Linked DNA regions of Duganella zoogloeoides. The protein of the gene in region 1 purifies or fractionates together with the protein of each later gene. This does not show direct contact. Links are inferred from orthologs where the notes say so. Each region holds a gene or a part of one and is shown on either strand. Other genes may lie near its edges.

Evidence for each region.
Region 2: the proteins of SR858_RS01610 (region 1) and SR858_RS05600 purify together in Escherichia coli (affinity purification with mass spectrometry, with the first as the bait; 2 studies listed by BioGRID). This does not show direct contact. The link is inferred for Duganella zoogloeoides from one-to-one orthologs.

The regions. Positions count from the first base shown.
Region 1 is NZ_CP140152.1:350,132-356,210, forward strand. What follows is about bases 1,700-4,686. They hold SR858_RS01610 (DsbC family protein), read left to right. Parts: upstream 1,700-2,811; coding sequence 2,812-3,561; downstream 3,562-4,686. Other genes in these bases: SR858_RS01605 (FAD-dependent monooxygenase), read left to right, coding at 1,700-2,785; SR858_RS01615 ((2Fe-2S)-binding protein), read left to right, coding at 3,610-4,068; SR858_RS01620 (xanthine dehydrogenase family protein molybdopterin-binding subunit), read left to right, coding at 4,078-4,686. In the rest of the region: SR858_RS01590 (ParA family protein), read right to left, coding at 1-513; SR858_RS01595 (SDR family NAD(P)-dependent oxidoreductase), read right to left, coding at 607-1,305; more of SR858_RS01605, read left to right, coding at 1,556-1,699; more of SR858_RS01620, read left to right, coding at 4,687-6,079. UniProt on the Escherichia coli protein: Acts as a disulfide isomerase, interacting with incorrectly folded proteins to correct non-native disulfide bonds.
Region 2 is NZ_CP140152.1:1,263,578-1,269,370, reverse strand. What follows is about bases 1-2,701. They hold SR858_RS05600 (FKBP-type peptidyl-prolyl cis-trans isomerase), read right to left. Parts: upstream 1,772-2,701; coding sequence 1,229-1,771; downstream 1-1,228. Other genes in these bases: SR858_RS05595 (AraC family transcriptional regulator), read left to right, coding at 1,940-2,701; SR858_RS05605 (hypothetical protein), read left to right, coding at 74-1,102; mutS (DNA mismatch repair protein MutS), read left to right, coding at 1-77. In the rest of the region: more of SR858_RS05595, read left to right, coding at 2,702-2,875; SR858_RS05590 (carboxymuconolactone decarboxylase family protein), read left to right, coding at 2,951-3,505; SR858_RS05585 (acyl-CoA dehydrogenase family protein), read left to right, coding at 3,508-4,575; SR858_RS05580 (ABC transporter ATP-binding protein), read left to right, coding at 4,572-5,366; SR858_RS05575 (ABC transporter substrate-binding protein), read left to right, coding at 5,395-5,793. UniProt on the Escherichia coli protein: Folding helper with both chaperone and peptidyl-prolyl cis-trans isomerase (PPIase) activities. Chaperone activity prevents aggregation of unfolded or partially folded proteins and promotes their correct folding.

The DNA.
Region 1 (6,079 bases):
CTTGATGTTGTTAATCAGGGTGTAGAGGGCCTGGCGTGAAAAATCGTCGCAATCGAACGGAATCAGGCAACTGTCCGCACCAATCAGGGCGGCCTGGCTGAAGAAATTATAGGCGGGCGGGGTGTCGATAAAAATGTCATCGTATTCCTTGCCCAGCTCGCGCAGCAAGTCGCGCAGCTTGTAGATCTTGTTGCGCGATTCGAGCTTCGACTGCAGGTCGCCCAGCTCCGGGTGCGCGACGATGATGGACAGGTTCTCGAACGGTGTCGGATGGACATAGTGGCCGGCCGGCTGGGCAAACTGGCTGAAGCTGAGCACCTGCTCGAAATAATCTTTCAAAGTCGGCGTGGCCGCGTGCGCCGCCGCGCCCAGCACGTAGCGGCTGGAATTGCATTGCGGGTCGATGTCGATCAGAAGAGTGCGCTTGCCCTGGCTGGCAGCGATCGCTGCCAGGTTTACCGCGATGGTGGATTTACCGACGCCACCTTTTTGATTGAAGATCACCCGTTTCATCGCACGCCCATGTAGTAATGGAAATGCAACCATTCTAGATGAACTGGCGTGGGTGGGCGATATAAAGATGGCCGGGTCACCCATCCCCTGGCACTACCAAGGCAATTGGTCTCCGTTGTACGACCGGAACGACCCGCTATCGGCCGGGGTGAGCGCATCGAGTACGCGCAGCATGTCGCTGGCGGCGTCGTGCGCCGGGCGGCCGATGGCGTCACCGCGAAATGGCTGCGACAGGTGCGAGTTGACCGTGCCCGGATGCAGCGCGACCAGCACGCAGTTCTTCTGGTTGCGCGCCAGTTCAATGGCAGCCGTCTTGACCATCATGTTGAGGGCCGCCTTCGAGGCGCGGTAGCTGTACCAGCCGCCGAGCCGGTTGTCGCCGATGCTGCCGACCTTGGCCGACAGCATGGCCATGACGGCCCGCTCGCTGTCCAGCAAAGGCACGAAGTGGCGCAGCAGCAGCGCCGGGCCGAACACGTTGGCCGTGAACGTGGCCTGCATTTGCGCGGTATTGAGGTCGGCGAGGCGCTTCTCCGGCATGAACGCTGGCGTGTGCAGCATGCCGGCGGCGTTGATGATCAGGTGCAAGCGCGGCCCGGCCGCGCACTGCCGCGCGGCCTCGGCGACGCTGTCCTCATAGGCAAAGTCGAGCGGCGGTAGTGAGTGGCGATGCAGTTCGCGCACCGATGCGCAGCGCGGCGAGGCGCGCAGCAGCGCGACAAAGGCGGCGCCGATGGTGCCGGAGGCGCCGATTACCAGCGCGTGAAACTGGTCGGGAAGGCTGTCCAGCATTGTGTGGTCCTTGTGCATGTCGATCGCAGAAGAATAATACGGCACGCATGCAAAAACGCCCACTGGCGAGAGCGGGCGTTCTGTTTGACACTGTTCTTGGTGGCCCGGGGCGGAATCGAACCACCGACACAAGGATTTTCAATCCTCTGCTCTACCAACTGAGCTACCAGGCCAAGGACCAGAATTATAGCAGGGTCCCGAAAAAGCGCAAGCGCCAATTTCTATTCCGCACAAACGCTATAATGGTTGGATGAATAAATCCACGTCCCCGTCCACCTCCGCCGCCACCACCGCCTCCACGGTCAGCGCCGAGATTTGTATCGTCGGCAATGGTGCGATTGCCAAGACCACGGCACTAGGGCTGGCGAATGCCGGCCTCAAGGTCATTCTGCTGGGGCCGCCAGCGCCCCCGGTGACGGCGCCCACTGAAGGCTGGGACGCCCGGGTTTATGCTCTCAACCATACTGCGCACCGCCTGCTGTCGTCGCTCAAGGTATGGGGCGCGCTCGATGCCGAGCGCGTCACCCCGGTCGATGCGATGATCGTTCATGGCGACGGTCCCCATCCCGGTGGCCTGGCGTTCGATGCCTACGGCGCCCACACTGACACCTTGGCGTGGATACTGGAAGAGCGCAATCTGAACCAGGCGCTCGACGCTGCGCTGCGCTTTGCCCAGAACGTCACCATTGTCGGTGGCCGCGCGGCGGCGCTGCTGCGTGGCGACGACCATGCCACCGTCACATTGGGCGATGGCAGCAGCGTCGAGGCGCAACTGGTGGTCGGTGCCGACGGCGCCGAGTCGTGGGTGCGCGGCCAGTGCGATATCGGCCTCGATTACCGCAGCTACGGCCAGCGCGGCGTGGTCACCAACTTCGCTTGCGAAAAACCGCACCACGGCGCGGCGCACCAGTGGTTCACCGGAGAGCAGGGCATCGTGGCGCTGCTGCCGCTGGCGGGCAACCAGGTCTCGCTGGTGTGGTCGGCGCCCGATGCGCTGGCCGATACCCTGCGCGCCGAGTCGGCGCAGCAGATCGCCGACCGCCTGGCCGTGTATGCCGCCGACAAACTCGGTGCACTGACGCCGTTGCAACCGGAACTGGTGCGCGATTTCCCGCTGCGCCTGATCCGCCCCCACACCATGACGTCGCCGCGCGTGGCGCTGGTGGGCGACGCCGCCCACGTGGTCCACCCGATGGCCGGCCATGGCATGAACCTGGGTTTTGGCGATGTCGCGCAACTGATCGAAACACTGGCCGCGCGCGAGCCGCAACGCGGCGTGGGCGACGCCCGCGTGCTGGCGCGCTACGAGCGCGCGCGCAAGGAAGACGTGCTGCTGATGCAGGTCACCACCGACGGCCTGGCGCGCCTGTTCGGCGCCGATGCCGAACCGCTGCGCGCGGTGCGCAACCTGGGCTTGAACCTGCTCGATAAAATTCCGCTGCTCAAGCGCCGGTTGATCTCGCACGCCATGGGCAAATAAGCTTAAATGAAGTTATTGGAGAAGTTATGAGAAAGAGTAAGTTGGCATTGGTGCTGATGTCGGTGTTGTTGGCGTCGTGCGGCAATGCGCAAGATGCGCAAAAAGCGCCGTCGGAAGCGCCGTCGGAAGAAGCGCTGCGCAAGATCGTCGAGCCGCGCCTGGGCGAGGGCGTCAAGGTCGATTCGATCAAGGCTACGCCGTATAGCGGCCTGTATGAAATCCGCATGGGCAGCGACATCCTGTACACGGACAAAACCGGTACCTATGTGTTCAATGGCCATATCTTCAACCTCACCACCGGCAAGGACCTCACGCGCGAGCGCATCGACGAGATGACCCGCGTGAAGTTCTCCGATCTGCCGCTGGACAAGGCGCTCAAGACCGTCAAGGGCGACGGTTCGCGCGTGATCGCGGTGTTCGAAGATCCGAACTGCGGCTATTGCAAGCAGTTCCGCAAGACCACGCTCACCGAAATCGACAACGTCACCGTCTATACCTTCCTCTATAACATCCTGCGCGAAGACTCGTTCACCAAGTCGGCCGGCGTGTGGTGCGCGCCCGACCGCAACAAGGCCTGGGATGACTGGATGTTGAACGGCAAGCAGCCACCGGCGGCGCCGGCATCGTGCGCCACCCCCAACCAGGAAATCGTCGCGCTGGGCCGCAAGATCGGCGTGACCGGCACCCCGACCATCATCTTCACCGATGGTTCGCGTCTGCCAGGTGCGGTAGACACCAAGACGCTCGAAGCGAAATTCGCGCAATTAAAAAAATAGCAGTCCGTCAGTCCAAACCAGCAGTACGTCCTCCAGGAGATTTTTTACATGATCACTTTGAATATCAACGGCAAGGACGTACAAGTCGATGCCGATCCGTCCACGCCCATCCTGTGGGCGCTGCGTGATAACCTGAATATGACCGGCACCAAGTTCGGTTGCGGCGCGGCGCTGTGCGGCGCCTGCACCGTGCACCTGGCCGGCGAGCCGGTGCGCTCGTGCGTGATGCCGATTTCGGCCGCCGTGGGCCAGAAAATCACCACGATCGAAGCGATGGAGTCCGACGCCATCGGTAAAGCGGTGCAGGAAGCGTGGGTCAAGCTCGACGTGCCGCAATGCGGCTACTGTCAGAGCGGGCAAATCATGAGCGCCACCGCGCTGCTGCGCACCAATAAAAAGCCGAGCGACGCCGATATCGACAACGCCATGAGCGGCAATATCTGCCGCTGCGGCACTTACCAACGCATCCGCGCCGCCATCAAAGACGCCGCCAGCACCATCGCTTAAGGGGGACGTATGCGTATCGAATGGATCAATAAAGACAACGTCGACGTCGCGCTGGCATCGCAGACTGCAGCCCCTGCCGGCGTGTCGCGCCGCGGCTTCATGAAGACCGGCGCTGTCGCCGGCGGTGGACTGGTGCTCGGCTTCTTCATGCCCGGCGCCGGCCGTTTCGCCAACGCCCAGCAGCCACCGGCCAAGGTGTACGAGCCGAATGCGTTCCTGCACATCGCGCCCGACAACACCGTGACGGTGCAGGTGAACCGCCTGGAATTCGGCCAGGGTGTGCAGACGTCGATGCCGATGCTGATCGCCGAGGAACTGGACGCCGACTGGTCGAAGGTCAACGGCGCGCTGGCGCCGGCGGGCGACCAATACAAGGATCCGGCGTTCGGCATCCAGATCACCGGCGGCTCGGGCAGTATCGCCCATTCGTACATCCAGTACCGCGAAATCGGCGCCAAGGCGCGCGCGATGCTGGTCGCGGCGGCCGCCGAACAATGGCAAGTGGCGCCCGCTCAAGTAAAAGCCGCCAACGGCGTGCTGACCGGCCCTGGCGGCCAGAGCGCCACCTTCGGCGCCATGGCCGATGCGGCCATGAAGCAGCCGGTGCCTGCCACCGTGGTGCTCAAGGACCCGAAAGACTTCAAGATCATCGGCAAGCCGGTCAAGCGGCTGGACGCCAAGCTCAAAGCCACCGGCAAGCAGCAGTTCGGCATGGACTTCAAGGCGCCCGACAGCAAGGTGGCGCTAGTCGCCCGTCCACCCGTGTTCGGCGCCAAGGTGGGCAAGCTGGACGCCAGCAAAGCCAAGGCGATCAAGGGCGTGCTCGCCGTGCTGGAAGTGAAAACCGACCGTGGCGGCAGCGGCGTGGTGGTGGTGGCCGACGGCTACTGGCCGGCCAAGATGGGCCGCGACGCATTGGTGATCGACTGGGACACCAGTGCGGTGCAAAAGGTCAGCAGCGAACAGCAGCTGAAAGAGTTCAAGGCGCTGGCGCAAAAGCCGGGCGCCGCCGCCCGCAAGGCGGACACCTCGAAGCTGGCCGGCGCGCCGAAGAAAATCAACGCGGTCTACGAGTTTCCGTACCTGGCGCACGCGCCGATGGAGCCGCTCAACTGCGTGGTCGATCTGCGCGCGGACGGCTGCACCGTGTGGGCCGGCACCCAGTTCCAGACCGTGGACCAGGGCGCGATTGCCGCCACCGCCGGCCTGAAGCCGGAGCAGGTGGTACTGCACACCATGATGGCCGGCGGCGGGTTCGGGCGCCGTGGCGTGCCCACGTCCGACTACCTGGTCGAAGCAGTCAACGTCGCCAAGGTGTGGCGCGCGGCCGGCAAGACCGACCCGGTCAAGGTGGTGTGGAGCCGCGAAGACGACATCAAGGGCGGTTACTACCGGCCGTCGCACGTGCACCGCGCCGACATCGGCCTCGATGCCAAGGGCAATATCGTCGCGTGGGATCACGTGATCGTGGGCCAGTCGATCGCCGCCGGCACCATGTTCGAGCCGATGATGATCAAGGACGGCGTCGATTCCACCATGGTCGAAGGCATGGGCGAGCCGTACGACGTGCCGCTGAACCTGAGCGCCCGCATCGCCAAGGCCAATGTGCCGGTGCTGTGGTGGCGCTCCGTGGGTTCCACCCATACCGCCTACGTGATGGAAACGCTGATCGACGAAGCCGCGCACGCGGCCAAGATGGACCCGGTGGCGTACCGCAAAAAAATCATGGGTGAGAAAGGCAAGCGCCACGTCGCCGCGCTGGACCTGGCCGTGGCCAAGTCGGGCTACGGCAAAAAAGCGCTGCCGAAAGGGCAGGCGTGGGGCGTGGCCGTGCACGAATCGTTCAGCACCGTGGTGGCCTACGTGGTGGTGGCGTCGGTCAAGGATGGCATGCCGAAGCTGCATAAAGTGACGGCCGGCGTGCATTGCAACACCGCCGTCAACCCGCTCACCATCGAAGCGCAGGTGCAGGGCGCGGCGCTGATGGGCCTGGGCATGACGATACCCGGCG
Region 2 (5,793 bases), 910 kb from region 1 along the record:
CCGATGCGCTGACCCCGCGCGAAGCGCTCGATCAGTTGTACCAGCTCAAGCGCCTGACGGAGACGGCGCAGGCATGACGCACGCCGCGCGCGCAGCGGTGCGAATGGTGGCCCGGGTCCGTCTTGCGCGCACCGGACTGGCGCTGTCGTTCGCTGCCTGCGCCTTGTGGCTGGCGCCCGTCCATGCCGAAAGCAAGGCCGAGTCGAAGATCGAATCAAAGGCCGGATCCAGGGCAGGCGGCTTCCAGTTCGGCGTGATCGGCCACTCGTTCAAGACCGGCGCCGACGAAACGGTGCTCAAGCGGGCGATTGCCGGCGCCACGCAAGGCAATCCGGCGTTCGTGGTGGCCACCGGTGTCAAAGCTGGTTCAGAGCCTTGCAGCGACAAGCTGTATGCCGGGCGCCACGCCCTGCTAAATGCCTCGAGCGTGCCGATGGTGGTGTCGCTGGCCGGCAGCGACTGGAGCGGGTGCCTCAATTCCGCCGGCCGCTCGAACGCCATCGACCGCCTCAACCGCCTGCGCGAACTGTTCTACCGCGACAGCGAAACGCTGGGCGCCAAGCGGCTGCCCGTCACGCGGCTGTCGAGCAGCGCCAAGTTCCGCAGCTACGCGGAAAACGCCCACTGGCAGGTGGGCAAGGTGCTGTTCGCCACCATCAACCTCCCCGCCAATAACAACCACTACCGCGCCGAAGCGGGACGCAACAGCGAATACGAAGACCGGCTGGTAGCCAACCGCGCCTGGCTGCACCGGCTGTTCAACCTGGCCGTGCGGCAGCAAATGGAAGGATTGGTGCTGTTTTCGGATGGCGACGTGGGACTGGAAGCAGAACCGGGCTTTTCGCTGCTGGCACGCTTCGAGTCGAAACGCGATGGCTTTGCCGAGCCGCGCAAGCAGATCAAGACGCTGGCTTCAAAGTTCAAGGGGAAGGTGCTGCTGGTCGATACCCAGGTGGTGCAGGCGGCAGAGAAGGAGCCGTCGATCCACTGGCAGGACAACGTGGGACATCTGAACCTGGCCGCCGACTGGACCGAGGTACGCGTGGCGCCCGCAAGCGCCACGCTGTTCATGATCAAGGGCGCCGCAGAAGCGACACCCTAATCATTCGGGTGCTCGGAAAACCGTAGCGAGCGGCCCGATATCGTCTCGAGTAGCGCAAGCGTACCGAGGTACGCTGAGCAACGCAGAGGCGATAGCGGGACGCGCAGTAGGTTTAACCAGTGCCCGTTAGTGAATCGGGTGGATCGCAACGTGATCGCCTTCTTCGCCTTCATCATCGTCATGACCGTGGTGATGGCCATGGGCGCCGTGCACGTGGCCGTGGGCGATTTCTTCTTCGGTCGCTTCGCGCACTTCCGCCACTTCCAGCGAGAAGCGCAGGGCCATGCCGGCCAGCGGGTGGTTGCCGTCCAGGACGACCTTGTCGTCGGCGATGTCGGTGACGGTGAAGATCAGTGCTTCGTCGTCGCTGTCGCTATCGGGCGTGCCTTCGAATTGCATGCCGACTTCCAGTGGCTCCGGCAGGCGATTGCGTGGCTCGACCTTGACCAGGGCGGCGTCGTACTCGCCGAACGCGTCTTCCGGTTCGATCTGGATGATGGAGGAGTAGCCGACTTCCTTGCCGTCGAGTTCTTCCTCGATTTTAGGCAGCGTGTTCTCGTAACCGCCGTGCAGGTAAACCATCGGCTGGCGGCCGTCTTCGATCAGATTGTCCTGGGCATCGGACAGTTTGTAATTCACAGTCACGACCGTGTTCTTGGCAATCTTCATTTGGAATTCCTTTCAGTTATTAGCCCCCAAATTATACCCTGTCTCGCCAGCCGCCCGGGCTACGCCATCGGGAGGCGACAACCGTTGGACGTGGACAATGCGCGCGCCGCATAACCATATAACGAATCATTCCAACCCCGGCGCGCCGCACGCCCTACAATGGCGGGCATGACCCCCGCCTCCTCCGTTGCCTTCTCCGATAAGCTGGCCCAGTGGCTGTTGAACAGCATCGAACTCGATGCCGCCGCCCTGCACGTGGGCCGGTATTGCGGTCCGTGGCGCGCGTCCACTGCCGGCCGTGCACTGGCCAGCTTCCACCTGGTGCTGGCGGGCGACTGCTACCTGCACATTGCCGGCGAGGCGCCCATCCACCTGCGCGCGCGCGACGGCGTGTTTCTCACGCGCGATGTATCGCACTTCCTCAGTCCATCGCCAGATCCTGCCGCCCCGCTCGCGCGCCAGCCGATGCAAACGCTGTCGGTGCCGGCCGCACCGACAGACACCGCCAATGCCGGCCTCGCGTGCGGCTTTTTCAGTTTCAGCGGCGCGCTCGGACCGCTGGTGATCGGTTCGTTCCCCGATGTCCTGGTGTGCCGCAGCGACGAGCCGTCGCTGGCGCATACGGCTGCGCTGTTCGACCTGATCCTGGCCGAAGCGGGCGATCCGGAACGCCCTTCCCCGCTGATCGCGCGCCTGGTGGAACTGCTGTTCTTTTACCTGATCCGCCACGCCGCACGCCAGGAAACGCTGGGGGCCGGCATCCTGGCCCTGGCCCAGCGTGGCGAATTCATGGCCCTGCTCGACCGCATGCTGGCCAGCCCCGGCGACGACTGGAGCATCGCGCGCATGGCGCAGGCAGCAAACATGTCGCGCGCGGCTTTTTGCAAGCACTTCACCGAGGCTGGCGGCATCCCGCCAGCGCAATTCCTGCTGCGCCTGCGCATGCGGCTGGCCAGCCAGCGCCTCGGCGCCGGCGACTCGGTCGAGCAGGCGGCCGGCCACGTGGGCTACCAGTCGTATGCGGCGTTCACGCGCGCCTTCAAGCGCGTGGTGGGCGAGCAGCCGGGCGCTTACCGCCGGCACGGTCGAGACGTTCGAGCATAAAAACCAGCCGTTTGGATATGGTGCGCGCGCGCGTACCGGCTGATAATATGGCTTCATCCTCACGGAAAGGTCATCATGTCCCGTCTTATCCTGCACACCCTCGACAGCGCGCCAGCCGACAGCCGCCCCTTCGTTGAAAAAGCCATCGCCAACAATGGCTACCTGCCCAACCTGATCGGCGTTCTGGCCAATGCGCCGCAGGCGCTGGAAACCTACCTGACTGTTTCGGGCATCAACGCCCGCACCAGCCTCACGCTCGACGAGCGCGAAGTCGTGCAACTGACGGCCGCCAACATCCACGGCTGCGACTTCTGCACCGCCGGCCACTCGGCCATCGCCCTCAAGAAAGCCAACCTGGCGCCGGAAGTGGTGCGCGCCCTGCAAACCAATGTCCCGACCGGCGTGGCCAAACTCGACGCCGTGCAGCGCTTCGCCACCGCAGTCATCGCCCGCCGTGGCGCCGTGGACGACGCCGATCTGCAAGCCTTCATCGACGCCGGCTACAACCAGCAGCAGGCGCTGGAAGTGGTGCTGGGCGTGAGCCTGGCCACGCTGTGCAACTTCGCCAACAGCCTGGCCGGCACGCCGGTCAATCCGCAGCTGCAACCCTATCTGCCCGGCGCGGTTTAAGCATGGCAGCGCTCCACGACTGGCTGGCGCGTTACGCGGACACGCTCGACCAATCCGAATCGCTGGCCGATGAAGTGATGCCGGCGCTGGCCGCGCATGGCTGCTTCAGGGCCGGCGTGCCGGTGGCAATGAACGGCGCCGGCGGCGACGTGCGCGACGCCATCCTCGGCATCGCCGACATCGCCCGCCATTCGCTGACGGCGGCCTTTGTATATTGGGGCCAGCGCAGCTTCATCGAATACCTGCTGCAAAGCCCCAATGCGGCGCTGCGCGAGCGGCTGCTGCCCGACCTGCTCGATGGCACGCTGGCCGGCGCCACCGGCCTGTCGAACGCGATGAAATTCCTGTCCGGGATGGAGCCGCTGCAAATCAACGCCGTGCCCGACGGCGACGGCTGGAACCTCGACGGCAAGCTGGCCTGGATCACCAACCTGCGCCCGCAGCGCTTCGTCGCCGCGGCGGCCGTCGCCCCGGTCACCGCTGCGCCGCCGGCAATCGTCATGTTCGAGAGCAGCGCGGCCGGCGTGCACCGCAGCGACAACCTGCAACTGATCGCCCTGCGCGGCAGCCACACTGCCGCCGTGCGCATCGAACAGGTGGCGGTGCCGCCTGCGAACATCATCAGCGCCGACGCACCCAGCTGGCTGCCACGCGTGCGGCCTGCTTTTCTGGGCATGCAGTGCGGGATGTCGATCGGGCTGGCGCAGGCCAGCCTGGACGCAGCAGCCAAGGCTGCAGGCGCCGCCACCGGGCGCGGCCAGCTGGCCGACGACATCGGCGCCGCGCGCGAGGCGCTGGCGCAGCACACGGCGCAACTGCTTGACGGCGTGGCCAGCGGCCGCTTCGTGGCCGAGGCGCCAGCCATGTTCAAGCTGCGCATCGGCATCGCCGGCATCGTGCGCGACGCCGTCACGCTGGAGCTGCACGCCAAGGGCGGCCATGCCTACCTGGAAGCGCAGCAGGACGGCTTTGCCCGGCGCCTGCGCGAATCGGCCTTTATCCCCGTGATCACGCCGAGCATTACGCAGTTGCAGGCGGCGCTGGCCAAGCACGCGGGCGGCAATCGATGAGCATCCTCAACGCCAGGGTGGACGTGGCCGATGGCTGGGCCTTGCAAGGTCAGGGCCTGGGCTTTGCCTATGCCGGCGCCGCGCCCACGTTCGAGCACATCGACATTGGCGTGCGCACGCGCGAAATCGTCGCCCTGCTGGGCGGCAGCGGCTGCGGCAAATCGACGCTGCTGCGGGTGCTGGCCGGCTTGCAGGCGCCGTCCAGCGGCACCCTGACCTTCCTCGATGCACCATTGACCGCACCGAGCCCGCGCAGTGCGCTGGTGTTCCAGCAAGCGAGCCTGCTGCCGTGGCTGAACGTCACCGCCAACGTGGGCTTCGGCCTCGATTTTTCGCGACAGCCAAAGATCGCGCGCGCCGAACATGACCAGCGCGTGCAGGCCGCCATCGAAGCCGTGGGCCTGGCCGGCAGCGAGCGCCGGTATCCCGCCGCGCTGTCGGGCGGCATGGCGCAGCGCGTGGCGCTGGCCCGCGCACTGGCGCGCCAGCCGGCGCTGCTGTTTGCCGACGAACCGTTTTCCGCGCTCGACGCGATTACCCGCGCCGAGATGCAGACGCTGCTGGTCGACGTGGTGCACCGCTGGCACAGCGCCGTGCTGCTGGTCACGCACGATATCGACGAAGCGATCCTGGTGGCCGACCGCATCGTCCTGATGGGCGGCCAGCCGGGGCGCATCATGCACGAATGGCAGGTCGATCTGCCGCGTCCGCGGCTGGCCGATACGCAGGCGATCAGCGCGCTGCGGCTCGAGATCCTGGCGGCGCTGCACGGCGTGCGCGCCGCCGCATAATACATTCAACCCTTTTCGAAAGTCTTCCATGACCGATACCAGCAACCCGCTCCACCTCTGCGCTTCGTCCGATTGCGACTGCGGCATGACCCGCCGCGACTTCCTGCGCATGTCGGCGCTCAGTACCGCCGCCGGCGCCGCGCCGCTGCTGTTTGCCGGCGACGCCATGGCCCGCCAGGCGCCCAAGGGCGACGACCAGCCGGTCAAGATCGGCTACCTGCCGATTACCGACGCCACGCCGCTGCTGGTCGCCCATGGCCGCAAGCTGTTCGAGGCGGAAGGCTTGCAGGCCGAGGCGCCGCGCCTGTTCCGCAGTTGGGCACAGATCGTCGAAGCGTTCGTGTCGGGCCAGGTCAACGTGATCCACCTGCTGTCGCCGGCCACCATGTCGGTGCGCTACGGCGCCAGGTTCCCGGCCAAGGTGGTG